DNA from 4 places in the Paenibacillus sp. FSL H8-0175 genome. Region 1 is predicted to be linked to each of the others. Evidence: riboswitches for the same ligand, from Rfam matches in the RefSeq annotation. Region 1 holds a riboswitch; each other region holds the start of a gene.
What was found. Region 1 has a riboswitch for thiamine pyrophosphate ahead of MHH46_RS02240 (ABC transporter substrate-binding protein). Riboswitches for the same ligand answer to the same signal wherever they lie in the genome.
Positions count from the first base shown of each region.

Region 2: it holds a riboswitch for thiamine pyrophosphate, as region 1 does, so the genes downstream of both, thiC (phosphomethylpyrimidine synthase ThiC) here and MHH46_RS02240 (ABC transporter substrate-binding protein) in region 1, are expected to answer to the same signal.
Region 3: it holds a riboswitch for thiamine pyrophosphate, as region 1 does, so the genes downstream of both, MHH46_RS09475 (thiamine phosphate synthase) here and MHH46_RS02240 (ABC transporter substrate-binding protein) in region 1, are expected to answer to the same signal.
Region 4: it holds a riboswitch for thiamine pyrophosphate, as region 1 does, so the genes downstream of both, MHH46_RS12900 (ABC transporter ATP-binding protein) here and MHH46_RS02240 (ABC transporter substrate-binding protein) in region 1, are expected to answer to the same signal.

Region 1 covers NZ_CP150299.1:501,871-509,792, reverse strand. Annotated here, with positions in the region: gene MHH46_RS02265 (HAMP domain-containing sensor histidine kinase) at 1-898, opposite strand, end outside; gene MHH46_RS02260 (response regulator transcription factor) at 895-1,569, opposite strand; gene MHH46_RS02255 (pyridoxamine 5'-phosphate oxidase family protein) at 1,689-2,108, opposite strand; gene MHH46_RS02250 (MFS transporter) at 2,269-3,489, shown strand; gene MHH46_RS02245 (hypothetical protein) at 3,562-5,013, shown strand; TPP riboswitch at 5,172-5,282, shown strand; gene MHH46_RS02240 (ABC transporter substrate-binding protein) at 5,444-6,493, shown strand; gene MHH46_RS02235 (MTH1187 family thiamine-binding protein) at 6,572-6,865, shown strand; gene MHH46_RS02230 (ABC transporter permease) at 6,862-7,623, shown strand; gene MHH46_RS02225 (ABC transporter ATP-binding protein) at 7,658-7,922, shown strand, end outside.
Region 2 covers NZ_CP150299.1:6,372,128-6,380,049, reverse strand. Annotated here, with positions in the region: gene MHH46_RS28235 (hypothetical protein) at 1-805, shown strand, start outside; gene MHH46_RS28230 (hypothetical protein) at 847-1,347, shown strand; gene MHH46_RS28225 (hypothetical protein) at 1,378-1,530, shown strand; gene MHH46_RS28220 (hypothetical protein) at 1,517-1,786, shown strand; gene MHH46_RS28215 (AraC family transcriptional regulator) at 1,828-2,661, opposite strand; gene MHH46_RS28210 (beta-galactosidase) at 2,832-4,883, shown strand; TPP riboswitch at 4,955-5,063, shown strand; gene thiC (phosphomethylpyrimidine synthase ThiC) at 5,167-6,909, shown strand; gene MHH46_RS28200 (phosphotransferase) at 6,995-7,922, shown strand, end outside.
Region 3 covers NZ_CP150299.1:2,218,448-2,226,369, forward strand. Annotated here, with positions in the region: gene MHH46_RS09455 (hypothetical protein) at 1-41, shown strand, start outside; gene MHH46_RS09460 (AraC family transcriptional regulator) at 119-1,057, opposite strand; gene MHH46_RS09465 (GDSL-type esterase/lipase family protein) at 1,297-3,363, shown strand; gene MHH46_RS09470 (SDR family oxidoreductase) at 3,601-4,476, shown strand; TPP riboswitch at 4,564-4,665, shown strand; gene MHH46_RS09475 (thiamine phosphate synthase) at 4,761-5,384, shown strand; gene thiS (sulfur carrier protein ThiS) at 5,423-5,626, shown strand; gene MHH46_RS09485 (thiazole synthase) at 5,682-6,449, shown strand; gene thiH (2-iminoacetate synthase ThiH) at 6,483-7,598, shown strand; gene yfbR (5'-deoxynucleotidase) at 7,681-7,922, opposite strand, start outside.
Region 4 covers NZ_CP150299.1:2,958,670-2,966,591, forward strand. Annotated here, with positions in the region: gene MHH46_RS12870 (pseudouridine synthase) at 1-115, shown strand, start outside; gene thiE (thiamine phosphate synthase) at 96-761, opposite strand; gene thiD (bifunctional hydroxymethylpyrimidine kinase/phosphomethylpyrimidine kinase) at 742-1,572, opposite strand; gene thiM (hydroxyethylthiazole kinase) at 1,596-2,390, opposite strand; gene MHH46_RS12890 (ABC transporter substrate-binding protein) at 2,432-3,469, opposite strand; gene MHH46_RS12895 (ABC transporter permease) at 3,466-4,242, opposite strand; gene MHH46_RS12900 (ABC transporter ATP-binding protein) at 4,223-4,918, opposite strand; TPP riboswitch at 5,117-5,220, opposite strand; gene MHH46_RS12905 (amino acid ABC transporter substrate-binding protein) at 5,443-6,279, shown strand; gene MHH46_RS12910 (amino acid ABC transporter permease) at 6,333-7,001, shown strand; gene MHH46_RS12915 (amino acid ABC transporter ATP-binding protein) at 7,015-7,767, shown strand; gene MHH46_RS12920 (S-layer homology domain-containing protein) at 7,863-7,922, opposite strand, start outside.

The DNA.
Region 1 (7,922 bases):
GATCCTCTTTGGTCATAACATGGATATGGCTGCGAATGACGGTTAGGGGTGTGCGTAAATCGTGAGATAAATTCGAGACTAGACGCTTACGCAACTCTTCCTCTTCTATTTCCCTGCGTCGGCTTTCATCCAGTTTAGTTACCATCGTATTAAAAGCTTCCTCCAAGCGACCGATCTCGTCCAGTTTTCCTGTCACTATAGACTTAGGCATTCTATCCGGGCCTGTGATCGTCATCGCGGTTTGCAGTTGCAGCAGCCGTTTGCGAATTTTTCTAAAGAACATCCATGAAACCAGAGCGAACCCTCCAAAAAGGGTAAATAACACAAAGTTATACCAAGCCCAAGCCCCTAATCCCCCATAAGCCCCTTTGTTCAGCAGCTTGCTTGGAATTTGCATCACCATAAATCCCTTGTCTGCCTCCACTTTGTCCCCCACGAAAGCAACGATGGCTAAAGGATCACGATTCGTACTTTCTTTCATAAATGAAATAGCCTCAGCCGCAGTCCACTGATCAGGAACTTCAGGGTAAATCTTATCCTTATCCCCTTCTTCAGGCGTGAGAATCAACTGGGTTTTTCCCTGCCCGTCTACCCAAAACATAGTAGCCTCAGTGTATTTTCGACTCAATTCATGCAGCCGCTGATTTATGGCTTCCGAAGAGGCACTTTCTAAGTGAAGTGCCTCTTTATGCCACATAGTCTCCAGCGGTGCAATATTCGAATACAGGGATGTATCTACAGGCGAGGCACCTTTGGTCACTTCGTTAAGGATATTGTAGCCAACAAAAGACAACGGAAGGACCACAGGGATAAATAGCAGTGCAGATACGATAATTAGCAAATACCCTGATAACAAAGAGGAATTACGTTTCTTGCGAATGCGCTCTAATCTTCTCATGCTCTTACCCGGTAGCCGATCCCACGGACAGTTTCGATAATTTCCGGATTACCCGGATCAAGCTCCAGCTTTTCACGCAAATAACGAATATGTACCATTAGAGTTTTATCTCCTTCGATATAAGCCTCACCCCACACGGCCTCGTAGATCTGCTCCTTCGTCATAATTTGGTTAAGATGACGCAGCAAATAGGAAAAAATCTGAAATTGCTTACCTGTAAGCATGATTTCTTCCTGAGTCTGAGCATTCATCACGCGGTTATCCCCTTCATATACGACTAGATGTTTAAGTGTGAGTGAATCCTGAACCGATGCCCCATTCCTTCGGAGCAGCACCTCGATTCGAGCGGCCAATTCATCCGGATGAAAGGGCTTGGTCAAATAATCATCTGCGAACTCCAAACCTTGCAGCTTATCATCAATCGAGGTCCGGGCGGAGAGCATCAAAATGGGCAGCTTAGGGTAAGAACGTTTCAAACGTTGCCCGATCGTAAACCCGTCCAGACCTGGTAGCATAACATCGAGAATAGCCAGTTGGCAGGCGCCGGCTTCTTCCATCGCTCCTTCGCCGCTCCGTAACCAGCGGACACTATATCCTCTTTCGCTTAAATCAGCAGACACTACACTGCCAATTTCACGATCATCTTCAATATATAACAGAGTAACGCTCATGTAGCTTTAGCTCCTCCCCGATATGAATACCTAAAAAGTTGAAGTCATTATAACACATCAAACAGCCCTCCTACCCCATATGGGATAGGAGGGCTGTTTGATCAATTCAACGCTAAAGCTTACGGCTGCCATACTCCATGCTCTTTATTGCTGCCTACATACTCAATACGTGTTGGAGTAAGCTCCAGAATTACATAATTAGGATCATCAGGTCCTGTAAACCATGGCTCCAGCTCTTTATTCCATACCTTGGAGCGCAAGCCTTCATCCTTAGAGACGGTAGCAGTTGCTTCAATCTCCAGCACATCTTTGCTTCCGCCTGCCTCATAGCCAAGCAGTACAAAAGCATTCGGATTATCGGATAACTCCTCCACTTTATGAGTTTTGCGATTTGTAGCCAAATAAATCTTCAAACCCTCATGGAAAATGGCCATATAACGTACTTTCGGCTTATTTCCTTCTTCGATCGTACCAAAGGAACCGAACTTGTTGTCATCCAATGCTTTAATAATGAGTTGCTCCAGTTGTTTGTTATCCATTACGTAAATCTCTCCCTTCAAGCATGTAAACAAAAGTTTATATATCCAAGCTCACCGTTTGGATTTATCATAACAATGGTGCTTATTATAATGTACCCTTCAGGTTCACATTGAATCCGACCTTACTTCATAAACTACTTCAAGATAAGGAGCTTACTTCGTGAAAAAACTGATTTGGATCGGCTGTCTTTCCTACTTCGTTATCGGTCTGGCACATGTTGTGCTGGGATCTATTCTGCCCGTTCTACTGCAACATTATGATCAAAATTATAGTGCTGGCGGTGAATTAATCTTTAGTCAATTCGCTGGTTTTTTAGCAGGCGTGTTGGTCTCTCCCCTGCTTAATCGCCGCTTCGGAAAACGTGGAGGCATCCTCATTGCCACCAGTCTTCTACTAGTTGCAGAAATTGCCTACGCCTTTCTACCGCCTTGGGGCTGGATGTATGTTATCGCTGTTGCCGCAGGTTTTGGTTTCGGGATGATCGAAGCGGTTATCGGCACCATTATTATTGGTGCTGTAACCGAAGGAACTGCTATTGCAATGAGCCGGCTTGAAGTGCTATTCGGGATAGGCGCACTCGTGATGCCGCTTATCGCCAGTCCACTCATTGCTGCCGGAGCGTGGAGATTGGCCTTTCTAATCGTCGCTGCCTTCTCCTTAATTTCTCTTATCCTCTGGACAAGAGGGCACTTCGGTAATCTACAACGAATGCTGGATGAACGTGCCTCTGTCCAAGGAGCAGACAATTCGCAATCCTCAAGCTCACGTTCTAACAAAAAATTTCCGTATAAAGGTAAGCAATGGATTCTGTTAGGGATCTTCATCGTTTTCTTTTTTCTTTATGTAGGCACAGAGATGAGTTTAGTCAACTTTATGCCGGCTATCTTTATTGCCAAGCTAGGGATGACGGAGTCTGCCGCAGCACTGACAGTCACTTTCTTTTGGCTGGCGATGTCTACAGGAAGATTGTTTGCGGGTGTAATTGCCGAAAAAATATCTTACCGCGTGTACATTCTCAGCAGCTGTTTACTTACCTTGTTACTGCTGACACTCTTTCCGTTCACTGACAATCGAATGGCTGCTTTCATTGTAATTCTGCTGCTGGGGCTGTTTATGTCCGGTATTTTCTCCATTGCTTTAGTCTTCTCCAGCAAAATGCTGCCTGGCACCGAAGAGTCAACACCCAGCATTATGATTGCTTCCGGAGGTGTTGGCGGTGCTTTGCTACCTCTGTTTATGGGCTGGTCTATGGACCATTTAGAAGTGGCACAAACAGCCGGATTACTCGCCGCTTTTGCCGCCTTCTTGTTTCTGCTAAGCATTGCCGCATGGAGGTTCCAGTCCATGCAAGCGGTGAAAGGAAAGAGTTCCCGTATTTAGAACAGTATCAACGTTATCCTTTTAGGGTAATGTGATCTATAAGCATATTCTGAGCACAAGGATGGACGATGAATGAATGAGTCTTCAACTGAGCCTTTGTTACATACTGCGCTCATGCAGTTTATATTTCCCTTTTCTATAAAAAAGGGCGATTCTAAGCAGCTTATCCAGCAATTACAGAACGACGGCTTCACACGTTTTTTTCTGGATAATAAAGAGCTTGAAGCTGCCTATTACGGAGATGGCTACTGTGTTTCCCATGAACGAATGGAGCGCACCTATTTACCGTTTGCTGCACATGTCCTTTTTCCACGCAGGAAGGATGCCGACTCGTTTCGCCGTTTTTCCAGAGTAAATAATCTCGACTGCATTCTGGAGATTCCGCAGCAATCTATATTTTTCAAAATTCTCTCGACGGATATATTCATATGTCCTTTTCAGCTTGGATTCGTGACGATACGTGTCCAGCTGGAGGGGGATTCAATTCCCTTTAGTATTGCCCTAGAATTCGCGGATCGTTTCCGTGCGCTAGAGAATACCTTCATACAGGATGATTACACTTACATTCATTGCGGGGAACAGACCTATGAGATGGTAGAGGATTTTGTCTTCCGAAATTTGGTGGATGGACTGGAGCCATATCTGGATCAATCGGATATCAATGGGGCTTATTTCGAGACCCTTCCTTTTTTCGTAGATGAAAGAATGCAGGTGCAAGCTTTTTATGGCTTTCAGAATGAAGAAAGCTCTGATGAGATTAGTGTAAATCTGCGCTATCGTGCCTCACAGCTTGATGGAATTGATCTGAACGGAAAGCCCTATGCCAGTGCCAGCGATCCAGCATATATTGCGAACTATTGTCATGAACACTCTTATAATCGCTGGGGTCCAGACACGTATTATATGATGAATGAGCAGACCTTTTGCTGCATGACCCGCGCTGAACAGGAGATTGCTGTTAGTCTAGCCAACCAGATGTACGGGCAATATTATTACGGATTTTTACTCAATATTTTCCACAAAATCGTTCTGCTAAAGCTCGCCAATATGCACTCCCGACTTCGGATTAATCATGATTATGAGGAAATAGACAATCTAATCTACTCCATCAATAAGTTCTCGGCAAAGTTCTACTTCTTGGAGTTGATTTCCCAGTCGCAGGGCCGGGAGATATTTCTTCAGCTGCGTAAAGTATACGGAAACGATGCTTTGTTCGAGGAAGTGAAAGAAACCTTAAATGACCTGTTTCAGTATCAGGATAAGTTTCAGTCCAAGCGACGGGATAATCTGCTGATGATTCTCACTGTATTTACGGTAGTAAGCGGGATTTACGGCATGAATCAGGTCATTGACGATCTGGATGGAAAGATTCAATGGAGTAAAATGATTGGTTATTCTCCCTTTGAATTTCTTGCCCTCTTCGTGATCATGAGCGGGATTCTGATCAGCGTTGTCCTCACGCTAGGGGCGCTGGTTAGTGAGCTTAAACGGCGTCACCGCAAGAAATATAAAGATCTAGACTAGCAAAAAAGAAACTACTGGATTGGAAAAATTCAGGAGTGCACTACTAGACATTCCGAGTACAGCCGTCTATAATACACCGTATGCGAGAAATATAAGATATAAAGTATGGGTACAAAACTTATGCTTACTTATATTGCACATAGAAATACCCGTTAACTTCATAGAACCAGGGGTGCTGGAATTGGCCGGCTGAGATTGTATCCCACAAGATACTGACCCTTATACCTGATCTGGATAATGCCAGCGTAGGAATCGCCAATTGGTTCTGGTCCCTGTGACCTTAACTAACCTTGCGCCAAGCCAGCGTCCCGATCACTCGGGGCGCTTTTTTTGTAAGATCACTAAAAGATGTAGAAAAACGTACATACTACACTTTACGGTTCATGTTGTGAAGACGGGATTCTTGTAACCTTAAAGGAGAGAAGAAGACATGCACCTTAAAAAAGCACTTACGTTGTGCCTCACCTGTGTACTCATTCTTGCCATTGCCGGATGCGGCAGCAACAATGGGAATACAGCCGGAAACAAAGCAAATGCTACTGATCCAACTGCTGCGGCTGGGACGGATGCTCCAAAAGAGCTCACCAAAGTTAAAGTCGCACTCGACTGGACACCGAACACGAATCATACCGGTCTATACGTAGCTAAGGATCTTGGTTACTACGCTGAAGAAGGTCTGGACGTCGAGATCGTTCAGCCAGGCGCAGCGGGTTCTGATACTATGGTTACTTCTGGCGAAGCCGCATTTGGCATCAGCGCCCAAGAAGGATTAACACTAGCCCGTCTACAAGGCGTGCCCCTTGTCTCGATAGCAGCTATTATTCAGCATAATACGTCGGGATTCGCTGCTCCAGTAGATCGCAATATTAAATCACCAAAGGATTTCGAAGGTAAAACCTACGGAGGCTGGGGCTCACCGGCCGAAGAAGCAGCCATGAAAGCTATCATGGATCCTGAAGGTGGCGATGTGAAAAAGGTGAAGCTGATCAGTATCGGTGAAGCTGATTATTTTACCGCCGTCAAACGTGACATTGATTTCGCCTGGATTTTCTACGCTTGGACTGGTGTTGAGGCTGAGTTGCGTGGCGAGCCATTGGATATGCTGTACTTAAAGGATTATGCGCCGCAGCTCGATTATTACACGCCTGTGCTGACGACGAGTGAGAAGCAAATTGCAGATCATCCTGATCTGGTGAAGGCCTTCATGAAAGCCACATCAAAAGGTTATCAATATGCCATAGATCATCCGGAAGAGGCTGCCGGTATGTTATCGAAGGCCGTTCCTGACCTGGACGCCGACCTTGTCCTAGCTAGCCAAAAATGGCTTAGCCCAAAATACAAGGACGATGCTGCCCGCTGGGGCGAGCAAAAAACCGAGGTCTGGCAAAATTACGGCGATTGGATGTATGATCTGAAGTTGCTGGATAAACCGCTGGATGCTGCTAGTGCATTCAGTAATGATTTTTTACCGGCGGAGTAAACAACAATTGTAATGAATTACTTCGTTATCAAAGTTGGCTTTTTGAACTTACCTTATAAAATGAGAGGATTGATTATTGTGGCTAACACCCTACTAAGCATTCAAGTAATTCCAAAAACTCCGAACAATGAGGATTCCATCCCATACGTAGATAAAGCGATTGAGGTCATTCAGAAATCCGGCGTTAAACATCAAGTGAATCCACTGGAAACCACAATGGAAGGTGAGCTTAGCGAGCTGCTGGAGGTTGTGCGTCAGATGCAGGAGGCGTTGATCGAAGCAGGCAGTCCAAGCGTAATTTCGCAGATCAAAATCGCTCATAATCCTAACGGAATCAGCATGGATAAATTGACGGAGAAATATCGGCCGTGAGATCGACCTGGAAGCTAATATGGCCGCCCCTTGTGGCGGTCGTCTTCTTTTTAACCGTATGGCAGCTATCTGTATCTGTATTTCATATTGAATCCTGGATTCTGCCGAGTCCTGCTGATATTGCTCGTGAATCCACCAGTAACGCTTCTGGTCTTTGGGCACATACGATGGCTACGCTGCGGCTCACTTTAATTGGTTTTCCCATTGGTACGGGGGTAGGCCTGATCGTTGCTTTGCTTTTGCATCTTTTGCCTTGGGCTAGACGGGCTTTTTATCCACTTATTATTCTGAGTCAAAATGTTCCCTCCATCGCGCTCGGACCCCTGCTCATTATCTGGTTCGGCTTTGGTCTTTTGCCCAAAATCGTGCTGATTACACTAGTATGTTTCTTCCCGGTAGCTGTCGCTGCGATGGGCGGTCTGGCCCAAAGTGATCAGGTCATGCTGAATTATATGAAAATGGCTGGCGCAAGCAAGTGGCAAATCTTCACCAAGCTGGAGCTGCCCTCTTCTATCCCGGCACTATTTTCCGGCGTAAAAATATCTGCTACTTATGCGGTTATGGGCGCCGTGGTCGCTGAATGGATTGGCGCGGATAAAGGTATTGGCTATTATATGCTTCTGCAGAAATCCGCATATCGTACGGATCGGATGTTTGTTGCTATTGTTATTATTGTACTTTTAAGTCTTGTACTCTTTGCTATTATTGCATTGCTGGAAAAATGGCTGGTTCGCTGGAAGCCGCGCCGTAACTCATAGAAAGGAAGATGCCTGTATGTCTCAAGCGACGCAAATGCAACACAGAACAACAGAAGTCATAAGCTCTCCTGAAGCTCATACCGTGGCACCCGCCCTTGAAGTGAGCGGCATCTCCAAATCTTTTTCCCATCGTCGCCGTGAGACGAACGTTCTGAATAATGTCTCTCTCAAGGTAGAGCAACAAGAGTTCGTTTCGATCGTTGGTCCTTCCGGCTGCGGAAAAAGCACCTTATTCCATATGATTGGCGGCCTTGTGAAACCCGATGCAGGCACGATCCGCATGAACGGTAAGGTCGTTA
Region 2 (7,922 bases), 1.3 Mb from region 1:
GGTTTTTGAATATATTTTCCACGGTGGATCAATGAGCAATGTTGTGACTTCACTAACAGCCTACCAAAACGAAGATGGTGGGTTTGGAAATGCAATAGAGCCGGATTTACGGGTACCCGGTAGTCAGCCACTTTTCATGGAATTTGCACTACGTTTTTTATATGACTGTAACATAAAAGACGAAGAACTTTCTCAAAAAGCATGTGATTATATTTCAAAGCATGCTGATTTAAAAAAAGGGATTCCAACAATATTTCCTTCATCAGCAAACTATCCAAGAGCAGAACATTGGAGTAACCCTCTTTCTACAGAGCCATCATTTAGCAGACTTACTGGTCTTGTCGGGCTTCTTAAGTGGCAAGGGATAGAACATTCCTGGCTTGATAAGGCGACAGAAATTTGTTTGGAAGATATTCACGCACAAGCATATGACGATGCGCATACAATTTTGACTGCATTTTATTTATTGGAAAGCTTACCTCAATCGGATTTTATCAAAGGATTATTTCAAAAATTATCTAAGGAGCTTATTACTGCCAACTTCTTTTGTATGGATGCCGCATCCCACAGTTATGGACTCTCTCCTCTAGAATTTTCGCCATCACCCACTTCTTACTGTAGCAGCATATTTTCTGATGAAACCATTCTTGATCACTTAAAAGTATTAGAACACCAACAGGATGATGATGGAGGATGGCAGATAACATGGGAGCCTCCCGGTGAAACAGCGAGGTTGGAATGGAGAGCCTATAAGACGCTAAAGAGTTTGATGATACTAAATTCATACAACAAGATTAATCTATGAGGCTATTGCGGAGATAATAAACAATCCAAGGAGAGGAACCTATGAACAAATTAAAGGTAATCATAGTTCCGTTATTCTTAATCTTTTTATTTGGATGTAGTAAGGAGCAAATTAGCGATAATTCAAAAAAAGAATATAGCAAAGCTGAACAATTTATTACCGATATGGGCTATCTGATCATTAGTAATGAAGGAATTGTTTCTGAATATTTATTAGATAAAAAACTGCTGACGGAAATGCCATACATACAATATTGGAGTGTTCAAAGTGTTGATCCAATCAATTATATAGGCAAGGAAATAACTACAAGTAAGTTCATCGTTAAAAACCACCCCTTAGATAATGAGAAGGATAATACAAAAAAACAAACCCTGATTTTTCTGCTAGAAGCAGACGATGAAGTGATAGGAGGTTATAGTTTTCCTGATTTCGCTGAATTACATATGGGCTGGGTTTATACCATTGATGGGAATACACTCGAAGAATTGACCGGAGAAGCTTTCCCGAAATGGTCTAAGGAGTGGAATTTAAGATATAAATAATGGCTGGGGAGTATTTATAAAGGAGCAGATATGAAAAAACTAATCCTAGTGCTTGTAGCTGTGGTTATTATTTCGAATGCGATATGGAGTTATTTATATTTCAATAAAGAGGTCGAAACAAATTTAAACACTGGTGTTCAAGTATATACACTTAAGGGTACAGGGATACATGGGATGTTTTAGATTACAAAATAATAATAAGGATGAAACAGTTCTTGTAAATGAAGCTAGGTCAACGGATGGACCCGTTTCAATATTAAGTAACACTGATATCGCGTCTATAACAGGTCCGTATTCGTATGACGAATTAAATAAAAATAGACAAAATTATGAAAATACCACTTTATCTATTACATGGAATGATAATGAAGGGGAGATTCATTCCGAAACAATAAGTTTAGATATTGAGAGTGAAATTTCTCTTAAGGATGATCTTTAAGGGTGATAAATCCAAGAGACTAAGATTGAATCGAAGATCCTCTACGCCCCAAAAGCCTGCCGGTACTTCACAGGAGACATGCCTTCAAACCTTCTGAACACTTTAATGAAATAGCTGGACTGGGCAAAACCGGACTGAGTAGCAACCTGAGCAATGGAGAGTCCTGTGGAAACTAGTAAAAGCTTGGCTTTAGCCAGCCGACAATCGGTTAAATAACGGTTAGGTGTTTTACCCATAACCACCCGGAACAGCCTTAGAAAATGATAGCTGCTGTACCCGGTCAATCTTGCCATCGATTCCAGAGACCAAGGGCTGGCACATTCGACATGAATGATATCTGCAGCACTGCGGATGGACTGCCTAACCTCGTGCGGTACTGAGCCGTGAAGCGGCTCGGAGTTCTGCAGCAATTTTACTAGAAGCTCATACAGCAGAGCAGATAGTCTTGGCTCGCTACGGGTCACGTAGGAAGCGCTTAGTATATACATTTCCTCGAATAGTTCGTCCAGCTTAGCATCCAAATCAAAAGTGAACAGGTATGCACGAGACTGGTCCACTTCTTCTAATAAGGGAAGGACAATTTCAGTGTTAAAATGAACCCAGCGGACATCCCAAGGCTCGCCTGGGTCAGAGCCGTATTGCTGATAAGCCCCTTTAGGGTACAGAAAACCTCGTCCTCTACTCATCGGAATACGTTCGCCCTCATGGAATACATAACCCTCCCCACCAAAGATCAAATGCAGGTTATAACTCCCCAGAAAACCTTCGCTTCTTCTCTCTGTATGTTGTGGAAAGTGAGTGTAATGTCCCAAAAATTCAGGATAACAGACATATTTCGAAAAAGCCGGTGTCGGCAAATACCATTGTTTCTTCATGTTTGGCAGCACCCGTTTCTGTAGCGCAACAGAGCGCAAGTTGGATTAAGGCAATGAACGCAAGATTGTTATATGATAGCAATATTTTGTTATATAAGACCTCTTATCATTGATACTACAATAGAATTATAAAATATTGAAAGCATATTTTTAATACTTTGGAGGTAATGATGAAGAAACCTGTCGCAACTGAAAAATTCGAGCTTGGCGTCTGTTATTATCCGGAGCACTGGCCAGAAAACATGTGGGAGGACGATTATCGCCGGATGCGTGAACTCGGCTTTACGATCATTCGGATGGGGGAGTTTGCTTGGTCTATTTTTGAACCGGCAGAAGGGCAGTTTCAGTTCGGGCTCTTTGATCGGGCGATTGATCTAGCACATAAATATGGTCTTCAGGTTGTACTTGGTACTCCGACGGCGACGCCTCCAGCTTGGTTGACTGATAAGTATCCCGAAGTTTTAAATGTTACCTACGAAGGTGTTACACTTCAGCATGGCATGCGCCGTCATTATAATTACAGCAGTCCTAAATACCGGGAACTGTGTGCACGTATTGCAGAACAAATGGCTGAACATTACGGCAATCATCCGGGTGTAGTTGGCTGGCAAATTGATAATGAGCTCAACTGTGAGATCAGTGAATTTTATTCGGAGAGTGACCATAAGGCTTTCCGGGAATGGCTACAGCAGAAATATGTTACACTTGAGCATTTGAACGAGGCTTGGGGAACTGTTTTTTGGAATCAAAGCTATAGTGACTGGTCTCAGGTCTATCTTCCACGTCCGACTCCAGTACCGAAGCAACCCAATCCTCATCAGGCATTGGATGAAAAACGGTTTATTTCGGACAATACAATTTCTTTTGCCAAAAACCAAGCGGATATCATCCGTAAACTTGCCCCTAAGCAGTGGGTAACCACGAACGGTCTGTTCGGGCATCTCGATAGCCATGAAATGACGGATGAACTGTTGGATTTCTTCAGCTATGATTCCTATCCTCAGTTCTCTACTATTTTTTATGACCCGAATGAGCGGAATCCGCTGAATGATAGAGGCTGGGGACTGTCGTTATCTGTTGTTCGTTCGATATCCCCGAATTTCTGCATTATGGAGCAGCAGTCGGGCCCGGGTGGCTGGGTGAACCGGATGGATATGCCTTCTCCAAAGCCCGGGCAGATGCGGTTATGGACTTATCAGTCGATCGCTCATGGAGCAGATATGGTGTTATATTTCCGCTGGCGGACAGCTACGATGGGCAATGAAATTTATTGGCATGGAATCAATGACTATCATAATCAGCCTAACCGGAGAGTGCGGGAAGCGGGGCAGATCGGTCAGGAGCTGGCAGCAGCAGGTCATGCGTTTGTCGGTACTCGTAATCAGGCTAACATTGCTATTGTTCGTGATTATGACAATGAGTGGGATGGAGAATACGATGTTTGGCATGGCCCGTTTATGTGGAAGAGCAATAAGGAGTGGTACAAGGCGCTTCAGCGGAAGCATATCCCGAATGAAGTACTCTATTTACGCAAAAAAACAACGCTGGAGGAGCTTGCAAGGTACGACGTGCTTATCTATCCTCACCCAGCGATTATGACAGATGAGACAGCAGCACTGCTGGATGAATATGTTCAGCAAGGCGGCAAACTGATCTTCGGCTGTAGAACCGGCTATAAGGATGAGCGCGGTCAATGTTATATGCGTCCTTTCCCAGGTGCTGCTAAGGATCTATGCGGGATCACAGTTGAAGAATTCACAATGGTTAAGGGCAGTCGTCAGCCAACAACAATTAGCTGGTCGGGCGTGACTGAAGTCGTTACAGGAGCAGATGACTTTAATGATATTCTCAAAATAGAGGAAGCTTCGGTTGAAGTGATGGCGGTTTACGCCTCTGATTATTATGCGGGAAAACCGGCGGTAACTAGAAATCGTCGCGGCAAGGGTGAGGTTTGGTATTACGGAGCCGTATTTAATGAACAGGCAGCGGCTGAGATCATAAATTTAATTGATCTACAATCGCCAGCAGATTGGCTGGAGCTCCCAGAAGAGGTAGAACTGCAAGTCCGTACCGGAGCTTCTTCCAGTTATGCTTTTTTGCTTAATTATAGTGAGACTCCTGTCACGATCCATCTTCATGAGACCAAAACAGATTTACTGAGCGGCACAACATTGTCGGGCGAGGTTCTTCTGGAAGGATTTGGGGTATTGGTGTTAAACTAACGTATACATTGATCTCACATTTGAGTAGATTTGGATAATTCTCTCTTTTCGGTTATACTTTGAAGTAGCAATTATATAGTCACGGGAGCTTGGTGGAACCAGGCTGAGAGGATAGTTATAACTATCGACCGTCAAACCTGATCTGGATAATGCCAGCGGAGGAAATGGAGCTCTATTTCTATTTGTCTACTCTAAGGCCGCATCTTATACAGATGTGGCCTTTTCTATGTGTGGGGAGTAGACCGTCTCCGCTTGATCAAATCACCTTATAGGAGGAATTGAGATGACAAGCGAATTGAACAACGATCCAATCAATCTATCAGCTTTTCCAGCAAGTCAAAAAGTGTATGTAAAGGGTTCACGGCCTGATATTCAGGTGCCTATGCGGGAGATCTCACTTAGTCCAACTGCGGGCATAGACGGCGAAGAGGAGAATGCCCCAATTCATGTCTATGACACAAGCGGGGCTTACACGGATGCTAATATTCATACTGATATTCGTCAGGGGTTAGAGCCCAATCGTCTAAGCTGGATTGAGGAACGAGGGGATGCGGAAGCGTACGAAGGAAGAACCGTGAAGCCTGAAGATAACGGGAATGCAACGGGAAAAGCTGTGGCGGAAGTGTTTCCAGCGCTCCATAGAAAACCTTTGCGAGCGAAAAAGGGGCGTAATGTCTCTCAAATGCATTATGCACGCAAAGGGATTATTACTTCGGAAATGGAATACGTTGCGATTCGTGAGAATGTGGCACCGGAATTTGTAAGAGATGAAGTAGCCCGCGGCCGCGCCATCATTCCAGCGAATATCAATCATCCAGAGAGTGAACCAATGATTATTGGACGCAATTTTTTAGTGAAGATCAATGCCAATATAGGAAATTCCGCAGTATCCTCATCCATAGAGGAAGAGGTAGAGAAGATGAGATGGGCCACCCGCTGGGGTGCAGATAATATAATGGATCTCTCAACAGGTAAAAACATTCATACGACACGCGAGTGGATCATCCGTAATTCTCCTGTTCCTATTGGAACGGTGCCTATCTATCAAGCGTTGGAAAAAGTGAATGGGAAAGCGGAAGATTTAACGTGGGAAGTATACCGTGATACGCTCATTGAGCAAGCGGAGCAAGGGGTTGATTATTTTACCATTCATGCGGGGGTTCTGCTTCGTTATATCCCGTTGACTGCACAACGTATGACAGGCATTGTTTCAAGAGGTGGCTCCATCATGGCGGCATGGTGTCTTGCGCATCATCAAGAGAACTTTTTATATACACATTTTGAAGAGATATGTGAAATCATGAAGCTGTACGATGTTTCTTTTTCCCTAGGCGATGGATTACGTCCGGGTTCGATTGCTGATGCGAATGATGAAGCACAATTTGCCGAGTTAGAGACGTTAGGTGAATTAACAGCTATAGCTTGGAGTCATGATGTACAGGTGATGGTAGAGGGTCCAGGACATGTGCCGATGCACTTGATTAAAGAGAATATGGATAAGCAACTTGAAACTTGTAACGAAGCCCCTTTTTATACATTAGGTCCACTGACTACAGATATTGCGCCTGGTTATGATCATATTACCTCTGCTATAGGTGCAGCGATGATTGGTTGGTTCGGTACAGCTATGTTATGTTACGTAACTCCGAAGGAACATCTTGGCCTGCCTAATAAGGAAGATGTACGTATAGGGGTCATTACTTATAAAATAGCGGCTCATGCCGCAGATTTGGCGAAAGGGCATAAAGGAGCACAAGACCGGGATAATGCTCTTTCGAAAGCCCGTTTTGAATTTCGTTGGCGTGATCAATTTCATTTATCGTTAGATCCTGAGCGAGCGCTCGAATATCATGATGAGACATTGCCTGCGGAAGGCGCTAAAACAGCTCATTTCTGTTCCATGTGCGGGCCGAAATTTTGCAGTATGAAGATCTCTCATAATATCCGGAATACGACGAGAATTGAATCAGGAATGCAAGAGAAGGCGCAAGAGTTTCTCCAAGGCGGGAGCCTCATTTATAGATAACTTTTTCTGCTAAAAAGAAATATCTAAAAGAAGTCGTCATTGGCGGCTTCTTCTTTTATACTTTGAATAGATAGGAGTTGATGAAATGGAAGCGATTCGTTCAGAGGAAGCCATTTTAGAGGATTTAAGTAATAGTTTCTATCATTTTTTTGGATTGAAAGTCCTTCATGCTACCCCAATAAAACGTGGCTGGTTAAATCTTAAATGGAAAATCATAACGGAATCAGGACCATTTCTACTTAAACAATACAACAAAAAAAGATATAAATTGTATAATCCAGAAGAACTGAGCTTCGCCTTTTCTCAACAGAAAAGATTGTATCTACAGGGACTCCCATGTCCCGGATTGTTGGCTTATAACCATAAAGTTTTACTGGAATCAGATATGGGAGAGACGTTTATGGTTATGGAATATTGTGAAGGGCGTGTCATAGAGCCGGGCAAAATTAACATCCTTCAAATGTTTGATTTGGGTCGTGCCACAGGTAAAATGCATCGTTTATTAAATGATGGGACCCTTAGTTTGAAAAGAACCCCACAATTTATTCCCCAAAGCCCTGAGGAACGTTTAGAACATTGGAATGTACTCCTACAACAATCAAAGGAAATGGGCAAAACTTCACTCATCACTGACCTAGAGATACAACTGAGAGCGACTGAAGAAATAGATCCGGAAATATTCGAAGGACTTGTAGCTGGATGGGCACATCGTGATTTATGGGTTGATAATCTTTTATTTCAAGATAGCCAATTGTCTGCAATTCTAGATTTTGATCGGTTCAAATATGATTATCCGCAGCTTGATGTAGCGCGAGCAGTGATGTCATGTGCTTTAGATGAAGATTTAGATGGAGCACTAGCTTCAGCATTTATTGACGGATATCGTGAGGAACGAACGGTGGAGCAAGGGGATTTAACAAAATCATTGCAGTTGTTGTGGTATATGGAAAGCCCGTGGTGGATTAATGCCGCGATGGACAAACATAGTGTACCTCCAAAACGTTTTGCAAAAG
Region 3 (7,922 bases), 1.7 Mb from region 1:
TACTAATGGTATTCTTCATGGTGTTTAACGATATAGTTTAATCTATAGCGAATTATACCCGCCTCCGTAATGGAGAGCGGGTTTTTCGTATGTTCCGGTAATTTATCTTCATAAAACGTTAATCCCTGATAGGATTCGTATAAGATTTCGGCCGGTAATTTAACGGAGAAACACCCGTCCATCGTTTGAATTGTCGGCTGAAGTGGCTCTGGGAAGCAAACCCGAGTTGTTCAGAAATCCTCTGTATTTTTAAATCGGTATGAAGCAGCAAATGTTTTGACTTCTTTAATCTTAGGTTAGTTATGTACTGCCTAGGAGATATCTTATATATCTTTGTAAACAACTTATGGCACTGCACCCGACTTAAGCAAAGCTGCTCAGCAATCAAATTAACCGTGAGCTCCGGCAAATGAATATTGGCTGCAATATATTTTTCGATCTGATGAGCAGTTTCCACCTCGTACAAAGAGTTTGCTTGTCGCGCTGTGTTGGAATTCTCCGAATTCGAGAGCTGTACATCAATGAGTTCAGTCAAAATCATCAGGATGATCGCTTGCAAACGAAGCCTTTCTTTTACAAGAATCATTTCTTCAATTTCCTCGGGAAATCCAGTGGAGGCTGTCGTGGCGAGAATATTGTTCTTAATAAATTCATCCAAATGTTCCAGTTGGTGATTTAATCCCGAATGCTGCATTTGCTGGTTATTCCATTTCTGTACAGCCTGAGACTGAAACCATTCACGAAACTTTAAATCGTCAATATCGAAATGAAAGGAGAGGTAGATATAGTTGCTCAGGCCAGAATTAACTACATAATGACGTAAGCCAGGCGGAATAATTAACCAATCTCCTTTACCAAAGGCAATGGAACTTCCTTCTACATATTGATGGGAGTTGCCGTCGTAGCAATACAATAGTTCGAAGATTTTGTGATGATGATCAGGGTATGTCCACCCAGGTTCTGCTACACGATAATGAACACCGATCAGCTGCAGTGTACTTATAATGTTCGGAAAGCTGACTTTGTAAGCGATAGGAGTTCTCCTCCTTAGGATCAATAGGGATGTTCTTAATTATATCAAGGATACCTATACATATGACCATTTTGCAGTGTGAGCCGTTGATCATTCCATGGTTTTCGTTACAAAAGGTCAAAAAAAAGAATGAAATCATCATTTGAATTACTTTAGAGAACAGGGATAATGGAGGGACCTAGGGAAGTATTTCGAGAAACGGAAGGAAGTGTAATGAAGTGAGAAAGCTGTGTAGGAATATACTAATCTTATCTTCTTTACTTATGGCTTCATTGACTCTTACTCACGGTAAAACAGAGGCATCCCTATTAAAAGATGGGGCAGAGAGGCAACCTCCAACCCAAATTGCAAGCGTATACAAGTTCAATTTTACAAACCAAGTTAAAACAGGATATCAATCCGTTAGGTATGATCCTAATCGCGGTGCACAATTGTATGACTCATCTTTAGGTTATGGTTTTGTTCAAGAGACCAACGCTTTACCCGCCAGAGAAGTGCACACCGACTCAATTACATCCGATGGAACAGGTTTTTTCATCACAGAACCTATTTTTTTTGCTGAACCTAAATCTGAGAAAGATAATTATAACAACTACGGAATGGCGTTTCGAATGGATGCTCCCCCTGGAACCTACAACGTATATGTAAAAACGACTTCTGACGCAGAGGATGGGATCGTGTCAGTATCCGGAATGCAGACCAGCCGCTTGTTGAAAAGTGGACATTGGGACGCTGCAAAGCTTGTACCCGTCAAGCATACGGCTGTAGCCAAAGGGAAAGAGTGGACTTATACGTATGTAAACGGCCGTGACCATATAGATATTGAGATCGAACCGAACAAAGTGAACACAGCTGTGGGGATTGAGGAGATCATACTGGAACCGATTTTGCCTCAGCATAGAGCAGTTGGAGCTCTTCCGAATTTATTTATACTTGGAGATTCTACGGTCAAGTCCTACACCTTCGACGAAGCACCAATGAGTGGTTGGGGCCAGATTATTGGCAGTATGTTTAATCAACATAAATTGAGTGTAACTAACTATTCCATGGGGGGACGCTCGTTTAAAAATGCCTATACAGAAGGTCGACTGAACGACATTTTACTGAATGGCAGCATTGGGGATTATGTGTTTATTCAATTCGGACACAATGATGAGAGCGCAGATGAGTTCAGACGTTACGGCAGAGGTTCGACAGAAGCAATGTATGAAAATTACCTTAAAGAAGTCTATCTCCCTGCGATTCAAGCCCGGGGTATGATACCAGTACTGGTAACCCCAATGTCCAGAATTAAAGGGAATGCAAGTCCGGGATATATCTATGAAAATTCTTTTAAATCAAGAAAGTTTGTAGATATTCTTAAACGGGTCGCAGATGAATCTGGAGTTACACTTATTGACCTTAACTCGGAAAGTCTGAAATATTATAACGAGATCGGTGTAGAAGCAATAACAGCCCTCTTCATGTCAATTGAAGCCGGAGAAACGCCAGGCAAAACAAATGACGGAAGTTACGCTAACGGGCATCCTTCAAAGAAAGTCGATGGGACTCATTTTAAAGAAGCGCTCGCCAAACAATTTTCACGGATGATTGTCACGGAGCTTGTAGAGAAAGGTGCTACTGGCGATTCTACTGCTGCCTCCATTACTCCTTACCTTAAAGGGAACGTTAAGCATGCGGCACTAACAGGGAACTGGGGTAAGATTTTTCCGGAAATAACGAATGATACGACGACTGGGGAAGCTGCTTATTACCGTAATCAAATTGAAAAATTAATCCAGCTGGGAGTAATGGGCAAAGACCGTCAAGGGAATTTTAATCCGGATACGGAGATGACAGTTGCTGAATTCACACGCAGTATTTCTAAGTTAATGAAAGTGGAAAGATCTGATGTTGCCTATTATCCGAAAGGTAAGCTGTCACGTGAATCGATGGGTGCTATTCTCTATGATGTTTACCAAGTAAAGTTTGCTAATAAACCTAAGTACATGACTGATTATAACGGCACAGCAGTAGTGCCAGGAGATCCTGGCTATGATTCGAATTTGGAGCCAGGAGCTAGAGGTGCGATGTACTATCCTCTTGTATCCTGGACGCAGCTTGTTGATACAGCGGACATTTCTCCTTATTTAATTTCAAAAGTGAAAAGTGCATATGAATTAGGACTCATTAGATCTGAAGTGGGGATTGCCAGAGGCGAAATGGTCAATGGGACAGAACTAGAACCTAAAGCTATAGTGACCCGGGAGAAAGCGGCCAAAGCTCTGTACTTTATGTGGGTGCTGGAACATGAAGTGAATGCAGAAAATCATGTTTCTTCTCTAAAATAGTCAGGGTGAACAATTCAAGGCACAGCAGCGATGCTGTGTCTATTTGTATGCAGTGAATTCCTCTCCACTTACAGCAGTATATCTCTCACGGTTGTTTATATCTACTTTCATTGTGGTAAGTAAGATTCGTAAAGCGATTTAAGAAAATGACAAACCCAGCGTATAAACGTGCATAGTTGTGCCATCCTAAGACGATCAGTTAACTATCAATTTGCTTAACGAGAGGAGATAGGGAAGATGTCAGGCAACAATAAACAAGCTACAAAAAAAACCTTACCCCCACAGGAGCAGCATCATCAGCCAGGGATTGAGAGTGAAATGACGCCGCTGCCCAAATACGAGCCGGCAAATTATAAAGCAGCAGGTAAACTGCAAGACAAGGCGGCGTTAATTACCGGTGGAGACAGCGGAATTGGGCGTGCAGTTGCTGTGCTTTTTGCTAAAGAAGGCGCTGATGTAGTCATTTCATATCTTAATGAACACTCAGATGCAGAGGAAACTAAACGTCAGGTCGAGCAGGAAGGCCGCAAATGTATCCTAATTCCAGGTGATATCGGTGACGAGAAATTCTGTAAGGATCTTATTAAACAGACGGTGGAGGGCTTAGGAAAGCTTGATATTCTCATCAATAACGCGGCAGAGCAACATCCGCAAGCTAAGATCGAGGATATTACTTCCGAGCAGCTTGAGCGTACTTTCCGTACGAATATATTTGCGATGTTCTATTTAACAAAAGCAGCTATGCCTCATTTAAAAGCAGGATCTACAATTATAAATACAACTTCAATTACCGCTTATCGCGGAAGCCCGCAGCTGCTGGACTATTCATCAACTAAAGGAGCTATTCTTAGCTTCACACGATCCTTGTCCACGAATCTGGCAGAGAAGGGCATACGGGTAAACGGTGTTGCACCAGGTCCAATCTGGACACCGCTGATTCCCTCTACCTTTGATGCAAAACAGGTTAGCGAGTTTGGAGGTACACAGCCTATGAAACGGCCTGGACAACCAGAAGAGCTGGCACCAGCCTATGTATATCTGGCCTCTGACGATTCCAGTTATGTGACTGGACAGGTTATTCATGTAAATGGTGGCGAGGTAGTAAACGGTTAGATCAGTACAGCTAATGTGAATAAATGGGTGTATTTCAATAAAAAAATATGTTACTATAAACCACGTTAGCATTTTAAAATTGTATATTTATGTCACTAGGGGTGCCGATTGGCTGAGACGGAATGGATTTCCGGACCCTTTGAACCTGATCTGGTTAAGACCAGCGTAGGGAAGTGGAGAACGAATTTCTGTTGTCGGGCTATTTGTAGTGCCGTCTATATACAGATTCTGACTGCCTTCCTTACGGGGGGCAGTTTTTTTGTTTTTTACTGACCTACAGGGAAGTGAGAGAGGAGATCGTGATGTTGCAAGCTGAGATCCATCTAATATCAGACGGCAAGCTACAGCTGAGACATTTTGTTGAACTAGCTGTCACGGTGCAGACATGGGTCGATTATATTCACCTGAGAGATAAGCAATGTCCTGCATGCGAACTGCTCGCTGCGGCACAGCAGCTGTTGGCTGCCGGTATGCCCGCTACCAAACTGATAATCAACGACCGGATAGATGTAGCATTGGCAGCTGGTGCCGCGGGGGTTCAGTTGGCTTGGCACAGTCTGAGTCCGGTTACAGCCCGGCGAATTGCACCTCAGCTTCGGCTGGGGAGATCGGTTCATTCTCCGGAAGAAGCGGCGAATGCCTCAGAGCAGGGAGCTGATTATTGCTTGTTTGGTCATGTATTTCCCTCGGATAGCAAGTTAGGGCTGCCCGCACGTGGGTTAGAGCTGCTTGCAGAAACGGTGAAGACCAGCTCTATTCCTGTAATTGCGATTGGCGGAATTAGCCCCGCTAATGCGGCGCAGATCATTAGACAAGGTGCGGCAGGAGTTGCTGTGATGTCCGGTATTTGCGGAGCGGATGATCCTTATGAGGCCGCCAAAGCTATTCATAAGGCGGTTCATTCATAGCCTGGAGGTAACAGCATGGGCGAAGGGGGTGATTCAGAATGAAGCTGTTGATTAACGGGAAATCCGCAGAGTGTTCTGGTGGTATTCAAACTATAGCTGATTTGATCAGTCTTCCTGAGTGGTCGGGTCGTCTGATGATCATTGAGCTGAATGGAGAAATTGTCAGTAAGGAGAATTATGAAAGTACTGCTCTGAGCGAGGATGATCGTTTGGAACTGGTGCACTTTGTTGGTGGGGGTTGAGATGGAGCGGTATAGAATTTTGAGAAATTTATACGAACCAAAGGGAGGTAATTTCATGCATGACCCGTTACATATTGGCGGCATCGAATTAACCAGTAGATTATTTATCGGAACCGGAAAATATAGCCGGAATACGTTGATCCCCGAAGTGATCGCAAGCTCTGGTTCTCAGGTGATTACTGTAGCGCTTCGCCGAGTGGACCCGCAAGGTGGAGCAGAAAATATCATGAACCATATTCCCGGCCACATGACTCTTCTGCCTAATACCTCAGGAGCGCGTACAGCGGAAGAGGCAGTCCGTATTGCAAGATTAGCAAGAGCTGCGGGACTGGGGAACTGGGTCAAGATCGAAGTGATCAATGATCAGAAATACCTGCTTCCAGATAATCTGGAGACCATACGAGCTACAGAGATTTTAGCAGCGGAGGGTTTTGTAGTACTGCCTTATATGAGTCCGGACCTTTCGGCTGCTTTACGTCTGAGAGATGCCGGTGCTGCTGCTGTGATGCCGCTTGGTGCGCCGATCGGGACGAATCGCGGCCTGCGCACTAAGGAGCTTGTGCGTATTCTTATTGAAGAAGTGAATTTGCCGATTATTGTAGACGCCGGGATTGGCAAGCCCTCGGAAGCGGCGGAAGCAATGGAAATGGGGGCCGCTGCTGTTCTGCTTAATACGGCTATTGCAACGGCACGTAATCCGCTCGTCATGGCGGAAGCGTTCCGCAAGGCGATATCCGCTGGCCGCAAAGCTTATTTGGCAGGACTCGGTCCTGTAGAAGAAGTTGCTTTTGCTTCGTCACCGTTGACTGGATTTTTGAACTGAATTTGATAGGTCACGAAAGGAGGGAAGATTAGCATGAGCTTTTTTGACACACTGGCCCGCTTGGAGCAGTATCCTTATGAGCAGCTGTGGAAGGAGTTCCGGGAGGATGACGTTAAGCGGGCGCTTGGAAAAGACAAGCTGAACGAAAATGATTTGCTGGCATTGCTCTCTCCGGCAGCAACGCCGCTGCTAGAGGAGATGGCGTTGGCTGCACAGCGACTGACCCGTGCACATTTTGGTTATTCGATGCAGCTGTTCACACCGATGTATCTTGCGGATTTTTGTGTGAATCATTGTACCTACTGCAGCTTCAGCTCCATTTATGATTTTCCGCGCAAAAAGCTGTCCTTGGAGGAGGTTCGCAGGGAGGCTGAGAAGATTGCAGCTACAGGTCTGCGGCATATCCTCATTTTGACTGGTGAATCGCGCCGGGAGAATCCTGTCTCATATATTAAGGATTGTGTAGATGTACTCAGGGAATTTTTTTCCTCTGTCAGTATTGAGATAAATCCTCTATCAACTGCAGAATATAAAGAGCTTCTTCAAGCAGGGGTGGATGGATTAACACTATACCAAGAGGTGTACCACCAGGAGACTTACAGAAAGCTGCATGTTAAAGGGCCTAAAAGAAACTACCGGAATCGCCTGGATGCACCTGAACGCGGCTGTCAGGCAGGTTTTCGTTCTGTGAATATTGGTACGTTGCTCGGGATGTATGATTGGCGGCAAGAGGCATTCCAAAGTGCCATGCATGCCCGCTATTTGCAGGATCGGTATCCAGATTGCGAGATCAGTCTGTCACCTCCACGGTTTCGGCCTTATTTAGGGGAATTTAACCCGGAGTGTGATGTTACCGACCGATCGCTAGTGCAGATTATTTTGGCATACCGGTTATTTTTACCCCGTTCGGGCATTACTTTATCTACACGAGAGCCTGCCTCTCTACGCGATCATTTAATTCATCTAGGAATAACTAAGATGTCAGCCGGGGTCACTACTGAGGTGGGCGGTCACACTAATGCAGGGGGAACTCCGCAATTCGAAATATCCGATAGCCGTAGTGTGCAGGAGATTACGGAAATGCTATATACGAAGGGTTTGCAGCCCATTTTTAAAGACTGGAATATCCTGACTGAATCAAGAACGTAACGCTTATATTATCAATTATTAATCACTAATGGACCCCTGCGAGATTCATGCGGAGGTCCATTTTTTATTGTATAGAGGGTGTTTAGTTTCCGGCAGAGAGCTCATCGAGAGACATTTCGAAACTCGGTGCCATATGAGTCAGAAAATAATCCACTTCCTGCAGGTCAAGCCCACGAAGTTTTGCTGCTGTCTGCTCCTTCGCGGCGGCAAATTCTCGGTTTCCTGCAGCAACTTCCCATACGCATTTCAAATAAGCATCCAGCCGATCAGCGGCTTTCACATAGCTGTGCAGCAGAATGTCCTCCGAATCGGGAGGGCTGTCTT
Region 4 (7,922 bases), 2.5 Mb from region 1:
ACTAAAGCTGGAGCGCATAAGAATTATGAATATTACATTAGACGGCTTGGAGCTGGGACAATGGCGGCATTTAAGCAGTGAAGAGCTGTATGAGCTTATGTCCCGCTTAAACTGACTTTGTCAACAAAGCCTCTGGCAGTTGTGGTAATATCTTCAGCTCCGGCAATCGCTGAGATAACAGAAATCCCATCCGCACCAGCTGTTAATACTGGTGCAAAATTTTGCAGCGTGATTCCCCCAATGCCAACCAATGGGATGGTAATGCCTTTATTTCTTAGTTCTTCAATCATCGCAGTGCCTTGAACAGCTTTGGCATCCTCCTTGGATGACGTAGGATAAATGGGACCCACGCCCAGATAGTCGGCTCCATCGGCAATCGCCTGCTGAGCTTCAGCGAAGGAGTGAGCGGATACACCAATGATTTTATTCTCTCCAAGTAGCTGGCGGATCGCCAATGCAGGTGTATCCTCCTGTCCTACATGAATTCCGTCCGCATCAAGCGCGATCGCTAAATCAATGTCGTCATTCACGATAAAGGGCACGCCATAGGCATGACAGATCTTTTGAAGTCGTCTGCCAAGATTAAGTCGTGCCTTATCGCTTAAGGATCCGGTACCCTTTTCACGGAATTGAAACATGGTTATGCCTCCAGCAACCGCTTCCTGCAGCACCTTAACAGGAGCTTTACGGCAATTTACGCTGCCCATAATGAAATAGACTTTTAATAGATCTCGCAGATGATCACTGTTCATTCGTTGCACTGTTTATCCCTCGCAGTCTGTTCTGATAAGCAAAATGATTGGTTGGTCCATGCCCAGCCCCTATGCCCAGCTCGTCCTCAATCGCCGCTTGTATAAATGCTTTGGCAGTTTGAATGGCCTCAGCTACGGATTTGCCTTTGGCTAGCTCGGCGGTGACCGCTGCTGAATAGGTGCAGCCTGTACCATGCGTATGTCTGGTCTGAATCCGGCTACTCTCCAATAAGGTATATTCGTGACCATCATATAGAAGATCGGTTACGGCTGTGGTCGAGGTATCATGTCCCCCTTTTAGTACTACATATTTGGAGCCCATGCCATGAATGATTTTGGCTGCTTTTTTGCGTTCTTCTATGGTGGAGATCGTCATCTTTGTGATCATTTCGGCTTCGGGAATATTGGGTGTCGTCACCAATGCTAAGGGCAGCAGATGGCTGATTAAGGATTGAACCGCCTCCTGCAGCAGCAGTGTGGACCCTCCTTTAGCGACCATCACAGGATCAATTACAAGATTAGACCAGCCGTAATACTTAATTTTATCTGCCACAATGCGGATGATGTCGCTGTTAAATAACATCCCGGTCTTTACGGCATCTGGTTGCAGGTCAAGTCCTATAGAATCAAGCTGCTGATTTATAGCTTCCAGAGTCACTGGATAAACCCCTTGGACACCCAGCGTATTCTGCGCTGTCACAGCTGTGAGGACGGACATGCCATAGACAGAAAGCTCTTGAAAGGTTTTTAGATCGGCCTGAATGCCAGCACCACCGCCGCTATCGGAGCCGGCAATGGTTAGAGCTTTGGATATAATCATCGAATTCACTCCTTTGAGGGTCATTAACTGAGCTGTTTGATGCTAGATCTTTCTAAGAAGACTTCTGGCGTGACCCATGTCAGTTGATTTAGAAACTCAACCTGAAAGCTTCCCGGTCCTCGACCAGTTGTTAGTTCAGCGGCGATTTCAGCGGCTACTCCATAGAAGGAGAGGGCTTCCACTGCGGCCTCCAACGAGGCACCACCACTTACCGCGAGAAATGCACCCACAACAGCACTGAGCAAGCAGCCAGTTCCTGTAACCTTCGTGAGAATAGGGTGACCGTTGCTGGCAATATAAGTGTTTTTTCCATTCGTGATCACATCGTCTTTTCCAGTTATGATGACCACACAGCTTAACTTCCTCGCAGCAGCTTCAGCCAAAAGGACTACATCGCCTTCACCTTCGCCAGCATCCACTCCTTTAATGGACCAACTCTCCCCAATCACATTAGCGACTTCAGCCACATTCCCCCGCAGTGCGGTGATTTGCATCTCATTCACTAGTTTTTGAGTGACAGCGGTCCGATAAGAAGTTGCGCCTGCACCTACCGGGTCAAGCACTAGGGGAACCCCGTGTTTATTAGCGGATTTACCAGCGAGCAACATAGATTGAATGGCGTAGTCATTGAGCGTGCCTATATTTAGAACTACAGCAGACGACATAGCGGCGATGTCGATCACTTCTTCGTGGGCATCCGCCATAAAGGGAGAGGCACCCAGCGCCAACAGACCGTTGGCTGAGAAATTGGCTACTACAATATTAGTGATGTTGTGGATCAAGGGGTTGGATTCCCGTACTTTGGCTAAGTAACTCATCATAATTCCTCCTCAAGCTTGTATGAATAACCAACTAAACGTTACAGATTGATAAAAGCTTCTTGTGCTTTAATATCTTCTGGTAGAAGATCGTTGGTGGATAACCACTGCTGAACCTTTTCCCAAGATGTCGGGTCTTGATAACCAAAAGTTTGATCGCCTGCATTCATCAGCGGCAGTAGAATTTCAAGACTTTTTTTCTCAATCTCCTTGTCGAGCGGTGAAGTTGCATCTTCATGTGCAATCAGTAAATCCAGGGCTTGTTCAGGATTCTGCTCCACAAATTCCTGTCCTTTTGTTATGGCATTTAGAAATTTTTTAAAGTAGGCTTCAGAATTTTGCAATCCTTGTTCGCTGGCCACCAGCACAAGCTCATAATAGTCAGGTACTCCGTAATCCGTTGGATTAAGCGAGGTGACCGGATGTCCCTCTTTTTCAAGGATCAGTTGTTCATGGTTGATGAACCCGCCCATTATTGCGTCCACTTGTCCTGTAGAGATCGCAGGGATAAGGTCAAAACCTACATCAATCAGCTTGGCGGATGAAGGATCGCCTCCATCACTCTGGATCATTGTCCGAATCATCGCTTCATAGAGCGGAATGGAGGAATAGCCGATTTGTTTTCCCACGAGCTCTTTGGGACTATGAATACTGCCTGCTTGAGGAACCATCAGATGATTCAGTGGATGCCGCACGATTGCTGCAATCGAACGTACAGGGATTTTCTCGCCGCGTGCCATAAGCACCTGAGGCTGATAGCTGAGCGCTAGATCAATTTGATTCGCTGCTACAAGCTTTAGGGCGTCATTGCTGTCCGCAGGCATTTTGATCTCGACATCCAAACCTTCCTCTTGGAAAAAACCTTGCTGTTGCGCAGCGTATAGAAAGGAATGAACGGCATTGGGATACCAATCAAGCATAATCGTCAGCTTGTGTGACTGTTTATTTTCGGAATTGGAGGAACCGGTTTGGGAGTTGTTATTTAGCTTGTCTGCCTTCCCGCAGCTGCTTAAGAGCAAAAGTGTGCATACTAGAAATACAGAAATAAGTCCTCGTTGTGGTGATTTTAAATGATTCATTGGTTAGATCCTCTTTTCTTTAAAAATAATTGTTCGAGTAAAGCTATCGCCAGAAAAAGCACAACACCAAGCGCAGACAGCAGAAATACAGCCGCGAACATTTCATCGCTCTGCATATTTCCGGCCATTCTGCGGCTGAAGTAACCGAGTCCTTTACTGCCGCCGAGCCATTCCCCGATAGTAGCTCCGATGACGCAGTATACAATGGACAGCTTTAAGCCAGAGAAAAAAGCAGGCAGCGCCAGTGGAATTTGGGTTTTGACAAGCAGCTGCCAGCGGTTTGCACCAAATGTTAATAATAAGTCCTTGTAAGTCTGGCCACTTGTACGAAGTCCATCATATGTACTCACTACAACTGGAAAAAAAGCCGTCAAAAACACCACAGCCACTTTGCTCCACAGCGAATATCCGAACCACATAATAAAAATGGGCGATAGCGCAATTAATGGGACCGTCTGGCTAATGATAAGGAAGGGATAGATGGCCTTTTCTACGGGGCGAAACAGGAACATTCCAATACCCAGCAATACACCAAAAATCACAGAAAGGACAAAACCTATCAGTATCTCCTGCAACGTCGCTAATAAATGCTGTCCAAATAATAATTGCCTGTGCTCGATCAATGCGATGCCAATAGATGAAGGTGCAGGGAGAATAAAGGCTGGAATCAAGTGAAGGCGAACAGCTGACTCCCAGATTACAAGAATGAGCAGTACCAGAAGAAGGAAGGGACCATAGTTGTCTAGATGTTTTTTAAAAGGTATAGGTTGCATGCAATCTTCGCTCCAACTCTGCCCGTAGTGCTATAAACCGGGGTTCATAGTTCATCTTATAATGTCTTGGTTTTGGTAGATCGACAATGATCTCCTGTAATTCGCTGTGCGCACCGCCAGATAATAAATAAATCCGGTCACTGAGCAATAGTGCTTCTTCCAGATCATGAGTGATGAGCATAATCGTCTGATTCAGTTCACCCCATAACTCCAACAGCCAACGGTGTATCTCACGTTTGGTCATGGCATCGAGAGCGCCAAAGGGCTCATCCAGCAGCATAAGGCCACTTCCGCCTCCAGCCACTAAGGTGCGCAGAAATGCGACTCGCTGTTTCATTCCTCCCGAAAGTTCATGGGGATAAGCCTTCTCTACATCTGTTAAGCCGAAGCGGGCCAACATTTCCCGAATCTGAGTGATTGTTTCCTGTTTACTAAATCTGGGCATGATCTCCCAGGGCAAAAGGCAGTTGTCGAGCACTGTTCTCCAAGGCAGCAATAAATCCTGCTGAGGCATATAAGCGATCTGACCTAAACGACTAGCGGTTGAGGGGAGCGTAGGGAGTTTTATTTTTCCATGAGTAGGTTCGAGTAAACCGGCAACCGTTTTGAAAAATGTGCTTTTCCCGCATCCGCTAGCACCTACTACGGAGACGAATTCCCCTTGCCTGATATCCATGGATAGTTTTGCGAATACAGGGGGTTGTTCAGTTTCCGGAAAAGAGTAGGTTAGGCCTTGAATAGATAAAATGGTCGTGATGATCTAACCTCCTAATATTTTTGTGGAGCGCCTAAACAAATAAAGACCCATCCATTTCCAGAGGAAATGAATGGGTCAAAAAGTTCATTCTGCATAATAACACTTAACATGCTTGATGAAAATTCTGCTCCACTTCCCTCCGCTGGTATGATCCAGATCAGGTTCCAAGGGTCCGGAGCTTAAAGCTCCGTCTCAGTCGGCCGACTCCCCTAGTGAAATAACAGGTCCATATTAATTTGTTTATAAATATACCATATCTTTCTGAGAAGTAAAGAGAGAAAGAAGTGAAGGATTAATCCAAGATTGGGTAAGATATAAGTAGAAATCTAGTTAATATTACAATTCCGATGTACATAATCGGAAAAAAGTATTGACGATCATGTGATGGCAGTGTACTATTCAATTTACCGGAAAAAAACCGGATAGAGAGAGGGGATTTAATAATGAAAAAATGGAGTTTAACTATTATATTGGCGTTAACCGTGGTCCTTGTAGCGGCTTGCGGCAATAATTCGAATACCAATACGGCTGCTGAACCAACAGCTGGAACGAATGGTGGAGCAGCATCTTCAGCGCAAAACAGTTTGGAGGCTGTGAAGGCCAGCGGCAAATTGCGGATAGGTACAGAAGGGACTTATGCACCTTTTACTTATCATGACACTGCGGGGAAATTGACGGGTTTTGACGTGGAAATTGCCGAAGAAGTAGCCAAACGTTTAGGTGTTGAAGCAGAATTTTTTGAAACTCAGTGGGATGGTATTTTTGCTGGGATGGATGCGAAACGGTTTGATGTCATTTTTAATGAAGTTTCCATTAACGAAGATCGCAAAGTGAAATATGATTTCTCTGAACCCTATATTGTATCCAAGGCAGTATTGATCGTGAGCGAAAACAATGAGGATATTAAGACCTTTGCTGATCTAAAGGGTAAAAAAGCCGGACAATCCCTGACCAGTAACTTATCCGACATCGCTCGTGAGAACGGTGCTGAAATCGTAGCTACGGACGGTTTCAATCAAGCGATGGATCTGCTGACTTCGGGACGTATTGATGCAACTGTGAATGATGGCTTGTCTTATCTGGATCTGAAAAAACAAAAACCAGATGCAAAAATTAAAGTGGTTGATGAGATTCCTGAAGGCTCACAAAGTGCTGCGGTATTCCTGAAAGGCAATGATGAGCTGGTGAATGCGGTCAGTGATGCGATTAAAGAGATGAAAAGTGATGGAACGTACTTGAAAATTTCCGAGAAATACTTTGGAGCTGACGTTTCAAAATAATACAAGGCTAGCAAGGCTAATTAAGCCTAGAAGCTAAAAAGGATGTCTGAATAATGGATGACCGCAAAATACAAATTTTCTTAGATACACTGCTACCCCTGCTTAAAGCCGGGGTGGCTTTTACCATTCCGTTGGCGCTACTTTCCTTTGTGCTTGGATTGATTTTGGCGATCCTAACCGCGTTGGCACGTCTTTCACCGTGGGTAATTCCGAAGCTAATCGCCCGTTTTTATGTATGGGTCATTCGGGGAACCCCGTTGTTAGTGCAGCTATTTATTATATTTTATGGTTTGCCGGCTGTTGGTATTGTACTCGACCCTTTCATTGCCGCCACCATTGGATTTACCCTTAGCGTAGGGGCTTATTCATCGGAAATCGTACGCGCTGCTATCCTGTCGATACATAAAGGCCAGTGGGAAGCTGCCTTCTCAGTCGGGATGACTCGTGGGCAGGCTCTGCGCCGCGTAATTCTGCCACAAGCTGCACGCGTTTCTGTACCGCCGTTATCCAATTCTTTTATTAGCTTGGTCAAAGATACATCGCTTGCAGCGATCATCACCTATACGGAGATGTTTAGAACTGCTCAGCAGGTAGCCTCTACCACTTATGAGCCTCTGTTGGTATACTCCGAAGCAGGATTGTTTTATTTAGTGTTCTGTTCTGTGCTGTCGGCGCTGCAAAATTACTTGGAGAAACGACTCGATCGTTACTCTGCGACCTAAAGGAGAGATACTTGTGATTGAAATCATTAATTTGCATAAATCCTTCGGCGCACTCCAAGTGTTAAAGGGTATTGATCTGAAAATGGAGCATGGAAAGGTACTTGTCATTATTGGGCCATCCGGCTCCGGAAAAACTACACTGCTGCGCTGTTTTAATCTGTTGGAAATCCCGGATCAAGGCAGCCTGTCACTCGGGGATATCACCATCAATTTTACAGATCATAAGAAAATTCCTCAGAATTCCGTATTAGCTCTTCGGCAGAAAACAGGGATGGTCTTTCAATCGTATAATTTATTTCCGCATATGACTGCGCTAGGCAATGTGATGGAGGGACAGGTAACTGTCTTGAAACGAACCAAGGAAGAAGCGCGTAAGCGGGGCCTTCAACTGCTAGCTAAGGTGGGTTTGGCTGATAAAGCTGATAACTATCCACATCAGCTGTCAGGAGGACAGCAGCAGAGAGTGGCCATCGCCCGGGCTATGGCAGTAGATCCAGAAGTGCTGTTGTTTGATGAGCCCACTTCGGCGCTCGACCCCGAGCTGGTAGGGGAAGTGCTTAAGGTCATCAAACAATTAGCAGCAGAAGGTATGACTATGGTGATTGTGACCCACGAGATGAAATTTGCCGCCGATGTAGCGGACCGGATCATTTTGATGGATGGCGGTCATATCTTAGAGCAAGGAACTCCGCAAGAAGTGCTGGAGCATCCGAAGAATCCCCGGGCTCTGCAATTTCTGAATAGACTGAATGGTGAAGAAGAGTAGAAAGACAATATACAAGAAAAAGCAGCTCGGGAATCATCCGGAGCTGCTTTTTCTTGTATAGATTATTCAAATGAGAAGAGTAACTGAAATTTGGCTTATCCTCCAGTTTTCAGGAACTCCAAAGCGTTGTAGAGCATAATCGCTGCTTCGGCACG